DNA from 4 places in the Oceanisphaera sp. IT1-181 genome. Region 1 is predicted to be linked to each of the others. Evidence: predicted binding sites of a transcription regulator. Region 1 holds the regulator's gene; each other region holds the start of a gene.
What was found. The regulator LexA, encoded in region 1, represses DNA repair genes until DNA is damaged. The targets are predictions, from matches to a motif close to ANCTGTNTNNNNANACAGNT.

Region 1 (2,203 bases):
TGTGAAGCGTACCAATGGGCGGCCCTTGGTCACGGGTGAGCTTACGGAGCGCCAAGCACTCGGCTTTTTTTCCTTGTTGGTGGGGATTTCTTTCTTACTGGTGCTCACCACCAATAAACTGACCATTTTGCTGTCGGTGGCGGGCCTTGGCTGGGCGGCGCTGTATCCTTTTATGAAACGCTACACACACTTGCCGCAACTGTTTTTGGGCATTGCTTTTTCGTGGGCCATTCCCATGGCATTTGCCGCAGAAAGTAACAGCTTGCCGCTAGGGTTATGGCTGTTATTTGCCGCCAACCTAACGTGGACCATCGCCTACGACACCATGTATGCCATGGTGGACAGGGATGACGACTTGCAAATTGGCGTTAAATCCACCGCCATCTTATTTGGTCGCCGCGATAAGCTGATCGTCGGCGTATTGCAGTTACTGACGCTGATGCTCTTGGTGGCGGCCGGCCAATCGTTTGCCTTAGGCGCCTTCTTTTACTGGAGCTTATTAGGCGCGGCAGGCTTATTTGTGTTTCAACAGCGACTGATCCGCGACCGAGAGCGTGCGGCTTGTTTTCGAGCTTTCTTGAATAACAACTATGTGGGCATGCTGGTGTTTGTCGGCCTAGTACTGACGTTGCTCTAAGTACTGACCCTGCTTTAGGCGGTGATTAGCCGCAGATAACAGAGAATGATGGCCTGATTGAGGCTGAGGCCATGGGCGCAGGATTTTATGCTTGCTCTGTTGCGCATACTGGATATACTGACAGTTAACTGTATATAAAAACAGGTGCCTTATGAAAGCGCTCACGCTTCGCCAGTCTCAGGTACTGGACATTATTAAAGATCATATTCAGCAAACCGGTATGCCACCGACCCGTGCCGAAATTGCCGGTATCTTGGGGTTTAAATCCGCGAATGCCGCCGAAGAACACCTTAAAGCGTTGGCCAGAAAAGGTGTGATTACCATGATGCCGGGTACGTCTCGGGGGATTCGTCTGATTGAAGATGAGCCAGAAGAAACGGGCTTGCCACTGATTGGCCGCGTGGCCGCAGGCGAGCCAATTTTGGCGCAACAGCACATAGAAAGTCATTACCAGCTGGATCCCGCGCTGTTTCATCCGGCCGCCGACTTTTTGCTCCGTGTTCAAGGCATGAGCATGAAGAATATCGGCATCATGGATGGGGATCTACTGGCGGTACATAAGACGCAAGAAGTGCGCAATGGCCAAGTCGTGGTGGCGCGCTTAGACGATGAGGTGACGGTGAAGCGCTTTCAACGTAAGGGTAATAAGGTCAGCTTATTGCCGGAAAACGAAGAGCTGAGCCCCATCGAAATTGACTTGCGCAGCCAAGAGCTGATCATCGAAGGCTTAGCTGTGGGCGTGATCCGCAATTCAGACTTTTAAAAAATCACCTTATATTTTAGCGTGAGACTAGCTTAAGCTAGCTCACGCTTTTTTTGCTCTATTGCTGAGCCTATCGCCCGCTCAAGCCATATCTGCCTCTGTTCAGGGGCTTACTTTGAGCGCTTAGCCAACATCGGCATGCTGTTCTTATTTTATCTTCGCACAAAAATTCCGCACATATCGCTCAGCTATGCTTTACTTACTCCTAACGTCGGCATTGCAAGTACTGCATAAGAGTACGAGGCCGACTCGCATAATCACAGAACGTCAGAACGCCAATATTCAGGATGAAACTTGGGGGTGCGTAGTGAAGTCGATTCTGCTGCTGTTTTCTTTACTTATAACCCTGCCGCTACGAGCACAAACTCGTTTAAATATGACCCCCGGCGTGACTGATATCAGCCAAAAAGTGTATGGCCTGCACATGACCATATTACTGATCTGTGTGGTGATTGGGGTGATTGTGTTTGGCATTATGTTTTGGGCCATCATTCATCATCGCAAAGCCAAAGGGGCACAAGCCGCACAGTTTCACGAAAGTACTAAAGTAGAAATCATCTGGACTCTGATCCCCTTCGTTATCTTGGTAAGCATGGCTATTCCGGCTACTCACACCCTAATCGCCATGGAAGATGCCAGCCAATCAGATCTGACGGTGCAAGTTACGGCTTCTCAGTGGAAGTGGCATTACAGCTACTTTGAGAAAGATGTCGGCTTTTATAGTCGGATCGGTACTTTACCCGAACAAATTCAAGGCCAAGTAGCTAAAGGCGAGAACTATCTGCTGGAAGTAGATTGGCCGT
Region 2 (2,203 bases), 1.7 Mb from region 1:
GGCAAAGTCTTCACGATTAAATAAGTCGCGCACTAAGGCTTGCACTACCACTGCTGAAGCCGCGCCGGCAAAGCCTTGAGCGGCGCGCAGCCAAGTCAGGCTTTCTACGCTGGTGGCCATGGCACAGAGCATGGCGGCGATGGCGAACACGACCATGCCACCTAATAGCACGGGGCGGCGGCCTTTGGCATCGGACCAGGGGCCAAACAACAATTGACCCAAGGCAAAGCCACCGGTGTAGGCGGCGAGGGTGGCTTGCACGCGATGGGAGTTAGTGCCCAACGTTTCTGCGATAGCCGGCATGGCCGGCAGATACATGTCGATGGCGAGCGGGGTAAGGGCGGAAACGGCGCCGAGCAAGATAATTAACGGTAACGATGCATTAGCAGACATACGTCGCGCAGTCCTCCAAGCAAACAAGCGCTCCCTGCGGTTGTCGACAAAAATAAAGCAAAAAAAGCCAGGTACGAAATCCATGTACCTGGCCTAGGGGAATGGCTCATCTATTGAGCCGTGCGCTAGTGCGACGCCACAATTGCGGCGTCACCCTTCAAACTATCGACCACAATAGCGAAGCTTGCCAGTCCCGAATGTAAAAACAGCCCAGTATAAGCTTAAGCGGGCCGCAAAGTCATAACCCGGTGCCAATATAAACATAAAAATGGACTCAATCATTTACCTTGGTTAATACGCGAGGCTTGCAACTGAGAGTACATAATATTACTGTATGCCCATACAGATAAGGAGTCAGTTATGGCAGTGACAATACAGTATCTCGTGGTTAGAAACGGAATCGAAAAAATGACGTTTACCAATAAAAAAGAAGCCGATGCCTACGATCGTCTACTCGACTTGGCAGAACACTTAGATGAAGTGCTTGAGCGCGCACCGATCTCATTAAATGAAACCGATCGCGAAGCCCTGGCGTTATTCTTGGCCGAAAACCAAGACCTGCTCAGTGGCCCGAAAAAGCAGCCCGCCAAAAAGGGCGCTAAGCCCGTCAGTAAAACCGCAGACGATACAGATCTTAACATTGACGACGAACAGGACGTTAACGCTAGCTCAGACGACCAAATTCACGCAGTAGCGTAGCAACAGCGCCTTACGCTGTACGCCGTCCGTTAAAAACAGACCGCCGGACAATGTGAGTAGGAATGAGGGGGGTGAGTAAAGCTAAGCTCCCTTTCTCCTTCCCACCTCTCATTCTTAAATGTCTTTGGCGGATAGCGTAAAGCGGTCGACGTAAAGCGCTATCCTCGAATCAATTATACAAAGTCCGATACAAGCCTTCTTGCGCCAGTAATTCATGGTGGGTGCCAGACTGGCTGATTTTCCCGTCTTCAAATACTAATACTCGATCCGCTTGGCGTACCGAGCTTAAACGGTGGGCGACAATCAAGGTAGTGCGTCCGCGCAAGAAGTCTTCCAGTGCCGCATGCAGCTTGTTTTCGGTGTCCGTATCCAGTGCTGAAGTGGCTTCATCTAAGATAACGATGGCAGGATTTTTCAACACCATGCGTGCTATGGCTAAGCGCTGCTGCTGACCACCAGAGAGTTTCATACCGCGCCGGCCCACTTGGGTGTCGAGCCCCTCGGTCATCTCGGACACCACCTCAAATAATTGCGCCACTTTTAGTGCCTGCCACAAGGCCGCATCCTTATGTTCATCGCCTAAGCACAAGTTGGCGCGTACAGTATCGTTAAACAGCACCGGTTGTTGTAGCACGGTGGCAATGTGCTCGCGAATAGTGGGAAAGCCAATTTGCTGGCTGCTTACGCCACCAAAGCGGATCTCTCCCGTATCTGCCGGATACAAGCCTAATAACAATTGAATAAAAGTCGACTTACCGCCGCCACTGGCCCCCACTAATGCCACTTTTTCGCCGGCGTTAATGTGCAGATTCACTTCATCCAGTACCTTACGCTCACCGTTATAAGAAAAGCTTAAGTCCTGCACGCTAATGGGCAGGGTAGTGACGCCCAGAAATGGATTCGCAGGTGATTGCCCCTGTTCTGATGCATTGGGTTGTGCACAAGCTGCAGCAAGGGGGGCCAGTTCGCTGTCAGTGTCGGTATCTGTGCCTAAGGCCAGCATATTATTGATGCGCTTGAGGGCGGCACTGGCGGCATAAAACGAATACTGCATATTCAGTAAGTCTTGTACTGGGCCCATCATAAACCACAGGTAACTGAACACGGCAAA
Region 3 (2,203 bases), 960 kb from region 1:
GCGGTTGCTTGACTCATATGAGTTGCTTGCGCCAATTTACGCATCGTAATGTCGCCGTGCTCGCTGATCGATTGCAGTAACAGGAGTTGCGGGCCAGTGAGGCCGGACTCTTTACTGAGTTGACGGGAGTGCAGGTCAATTGCGCGAATAATCTGGCGCAGAGCCACCAGCATATCTTCATGTTTTTCCAAGGTCTTACGGCCGCCGATGGTTATCTGAATTTGGCCGAACCATAGCGCAAAATCACGCTTTTTTAAAGTCCAACCAGATAAAGCCTTGAGTAAGCGCCTTACGCGTTACGTACGGCGTAGCGCGTTATCTCGTTTTATAGCGCCCTAGCGCCACTTCTCGAGTTGCAGGTCTAGGCTGTGCTCGCCATCGGTAAGCTGTAGGTCGGTTTCTTGTAAGGTGGCAAATAAGTCAATGCTGCGCTGACATAACGCTGCCAAGGCGGCGGGCTGGGGCTCTGTTAAATGATAAATGGCCAGCCGAGGAAGTGCCGTTAACTCGGACTTATGCTTGTCCCACCACAGCTCGGCGCTGCGGCCACCATAGCTATATACTAAGACTCGCTCAGCGCGCGATAACGCTTGTTTGATGCGCTTTACGCTGGGCTCACCCAGCTCAATCCAGCTTAAGATACGGCCATCGGGTGATTTGAGCCACAGCTCGGGTTCGTCGTCTGTGCTTAAGCCTTTAGTGAAGCTCAAGTCTGGGTCTGCGTGGCGAATAAACGCCAATAAACGCACCATGAGTCGAGTATTGGTCTCCGACGGATGCTGTGCCACGGTCAGGCTATGCTCTTGGTAATAATGGCGATGTAAATCGCTGATATTCAGACGAACTTTATGCAGTGTGGCAGACAGAGCCATGGTGTTTACTCATATAAAAAGCGCTATGTTAACGGCAAGCTCCAAGTAAAGCCACGCCCTTTGGGCCGTTAAAAGGCGCGGCGTGAAGGGCGAGGTGTGAGCAGTCAGACATGCCGCGTAAGGCTTAGCGCGTGTTTTATCGTATGAGTCCTGTTTTTTTATCCAGTACCTTTTGTTTTTTTATTCAAGACCGACTGTTACACTTTGCGCCCTTTATTCGCCTGGAAATTGGTGATGGCTGATTTTAAAACCCATGTACAAGTAGCCTCTGTGGTGTCCGGCGTGTTGGCCAGTGCCTTAGCCTGGACCGAGCTGGTGAGCCTGCCCGAGGCCTGTTTATTATGGTTAACCGGCTCTTTGGGCGGCATTATGCCGGATATCGACTCTGATACGTCGCGCTCGATTCAAATCATTTTTCGTTTGTTTGGCATCTTGGCCAGCACGCTGATGTTGTTATATGGCCGCCAGTATTTACCCTTGCTCGATACCTTGCTGCTGAGTGGCGCTGCATATTTTTTGGTGCGTTATCCCTTTTGCTGGGCATTTGCCAAGCTCACTGTGCACCGCGCCAGTTTGCACTCTTTATTGGCCAACATGGTGTTTGCGGTGGCGGCCGTGGTGCTCAGTCATCATCTGTTTCATTTAAGTGTTGAGCAGTCTTGGCTGATGGGGCTGTTTATGTTTATCGGTGCCTTAATACATCTGTTGCTCGATGAGATGTACAGCATAGATTTGGAAGGGCGACGGCTAAAAAAATCCTTTGGCACCGCCTTAAAAGTCATGCAGTGGCCCGCCCATTTACCTAACTTAGGCTTGTTGGCGTTATTGTGGCTTGGGTTGTGGCTGGCGCCGTCGCCCGCACCCTTATTAGTCGTGTTAAGGCAACTTTTGCCGCTGCCTCTTAGCTGATAAGATAATGCGGCTGGCATGACTCGCTACCCCTCACTTAATACTAATAATGAGTAGCGGCACCGGCGCTTCCCCCATACCACACACAGGACACAACAGATGAGCCTTGCAGACCAGGTGTTGGCCGTAAATAACGACCTACCGATCCGTACCCAGCAAGCTGTACACAGCGGAAAGGTGCGCTCCGTTTACTGGCTAACCGCCGCTGACAGTCGCCGTTTGATAAAAGAGAAAGGCTACAATGTGGCTGCCGATGCGCCCTTGGCCATCATGGTGATCAGCGACCGTATCTCGGCGTTTGATTGCATTTGGCACGGTGAAGAGGGCATGCAAGGCGTGCCCGGTAAAGGGGCGGCCTTAAACGCCATTTCTAACCATTGGTTTAAGCTGTTTCAAGAACAAGGCTTAGCTGATAGCCATAT
Region 4 (2,203 bases), 1.6 Mb from region 1:
CCGCCGAACTGGGGCTTGCGCCTCATCAATGGCGCACCACTTTTCAGTCGCGTTTTGGCCGTGAAGAATGGCTGCAGCCTTACACAGATGCAGTAATGGCGAAATTACCGAGCGAAGGTATTAAAAATATCAGTGTCATTTGCCCGGCATTTTCTGCGGACTGCTTAGAAACACTTGAAGAGATCTCCAGTGAAAACAAGGAGTATTTCATGGAGGCAGGCGGCGAGCAGTATCATTATATTCCCGCACTTAACGATAATCCTGCCCATATCCGCATGATGATGGACTTGGTGTGTCGGGAAATAGCTTAAAACGTAGCCGTAAGCTTTAAGCCGTAAGAAAAAGATTATTTAAACATACACACAGCGCTTGAGCCTCCAGCGCTGTGTTTTTAAGAAAAATCCCCCTGTATGCTCTTGAGCGGTATGCTTCTAGCTTCTAGTTAATGCTTCATATCTTCATCTGTAGTTGCATAGCGCTGATGCGACTTATATAAGCTTAAAGTACTGCTGACCACTTGAGATCCTTTCCAGCACACTACGGCGGCAATACTGCTGCTACTCATGGCTTGCGCGAGCAATGTCGCGGAGGCTTTCTTGGCTTCAATAACGCGAGCTGGGTTGATCCCTGCATTGATTAAGGCTTGGCGAGACAAAGGTGCGGGGGCGTTAGCGACCAAGATCCAGCCCTTATTGTCTTGGCTGATCAGCGCTAAATTAATCAGTAAACGAGCTTGTTGCACAGGGCTCCAGTGGTTGATGCTGACTTGAGGAGTTTGCATTTGAGTGGTCATAGCAAGTGATCCCCAAGCCGTAAATGAGCAAGTCTTAGATGGACAAGGCTTTGGACGAGATAGCAGTAAAGTGGCCATAGCAATGTGTGTTCCCTGTGATTAACTACTGTGTATACATACAGTAATGATCCTTTCATCAGAGATCAAGTAAACACTGGTTAAATTCACAGTATTACCATGCAAGCAGTGGGTTGAGTACAGCGTAAAGATTGCATACAGTCAGGGCGATTAATTACGACGTTCAATGCCGCTACTCAAGGTTTATTTGATGATTTTCTTTACAGAGAAGGAGGATTAAAGCATGGATAAATCAGTACTGGAGAGCATGGATAGCCACATGGTGCTCAGCATTTTAAATGAAAAACTGCGCTTAGAATGTGACAGCCTCACCACACTTATCTCACGCTATGATTTGAATACTAACTGGCTAATATCGAGCATGAATCAGATCGGCTTTCACTATGATGCCGTCAGCAATCAATTTAAGCCGATTATCTGACCGCGGGCCTGAGCTCGATAGGCAGGCAGACGCAGTGCTAGTTTACTGTTATTTATTACGGAATAGGTCACGATATTATGGACGCAGAATTTTGGCATCAACGCTGGCAAACCGCGCGCATTGGATTTCATCGCGAGCAGATTAACGCGCAACTTATCGAAGTTTGGCCAACGCTTAAGCTGGCCAAACAGAGCCAAGTGCTAGTGCCCTTATGCGGTAAAAGCAAAGATATGTTGTGGCTCGCCGAGGGGGGCCATGAAGTGAGCGGCTTTGAGTTATCGCCCTTGGCGATAGCGGACTTTTTTGCTGAGGCAAGTCTTACGCCCACCCAAAGCGCCGTCGGCCCTTACCAATGTTGGCAAGCTGAGCAGCTACAAATTTATCAGGGTGACTTTTTTCAGGTAGATAAGTTTCAGGCGCATCAGCTGGGGCAACAGTTTGATGCCGCCTACGATAGGGCAGCCTTGATCGCCTTGCCCAAAGAGATGCGAGCGCAATATGTCGAACTATTAGCGCGCCTACTCAAACCTGGGGCCAGCTTATTGTTAGTCACGGTACATTATGCGCCGGAGCAACAGCAAGTTCCGCCATTTTCCGTTGATGAACAAGCGGTACGGACCTTGTTTACCCCTTACTTCAGCGTAGAAACCCGTGGCCGCACGGTAGAGGGCCAAGCTAACCCCAGAGTGGCCAGCGGTGAACTGAGCTTTTTCGATGAGTTGTGTTTTGTGTTGGTTAGAAATAGTGAAGAGTTTAAATGACCACCCCTTTGTCATTGCGAGGAGCGTAGCGACGCGGCAATCCATGTTTTGGTACTGTGCAGGCGTGCAGAATGGATTGCCGCGCTACGCTCGCAAAGACCACACTACAAATGACACCTGTGACCCGGAAAAATAAACCTGAGCTATAGA

Region 2: R0134_RS07350 (YebG family protein) is a predicted target of LexA. The motif match lies at 722-741, and genes of this name have one in related genera.
Region 3: R0134_RS03060 (metal-dependent hydrolase) is a predicted target of LexA. The motif match lies at 1,021-1,040, and genes of this name have one in related genera.
Region 4: R0134_RS06165 (DUF4250 domain-containing protein) is a predicted target of LexA. The motif match lies at 898-917, and genes of this name have one in related genera.

The regions. Positions count from the first base shown of each region.
Region 1 is NZ_CP136856.1:3,284,479-3,286,681, reverse strand. Features, by position in the region: gene ubiA (4-hydroxybenzoate octaprenyltransferase) at 1-637, shown strand, start outside; gene lexA (transcriptional repressor LexA) at 789-1,400, shown strand; gene coxB (cytochrome c oxidase subunit II) at 1,708-2,203, shown strand, end outside.
Region 2 is NZ_CP136856.1:1,619,139-1,621,341, forward strand. Features, by position in the region: gene R0134_RS07345 (Bcr/CflA family multidrug efflux MFS transporter) at 1-393, opposite strand, end outside; gene R0134_RS07350 (YebG family protein) at 754-1,092, shown strand; gene R0134_RS07355 (ABC transporter ATP-binding protein) at 1,262-2,203, opposite strand, start outside.
Region 3 is NZ_CP136856.1:673,204-675,406, forward strand. Features, by position in the region: gene R0134_RS03050 (MarR family transcriptional regulator) at 1-191, opposite strand, end outside; gene R0134_RS03055 (YaeQ family protein) at 336-872, opposite strand; gene R0134_RS03060 (metal-dependent hydrolase) at 1,107-1,781, shown strand; gene R0134_RS03065 (phosphoribosylaminoimidazolesuccinocarboxamide synthase) at 1,881-2,203, shown strand, end outside.
Region 4 is NZ_CP136856.1:1,341,797-1,343,999, forward strand. Features, by position in the region: gene hemH (ferrochelatase) at 1-311, shown strand, start outside; gene R0134_RS06160 (hypothetical protein) at 443-793, opposite strand; gene R0134_RS06165 (DUF4250 domain-containing protein) at 1,095-1,292, shown strand; gene R0134_RS06170 (thiopurine S-methyltransferase) at 1,370-2,053, shown strand.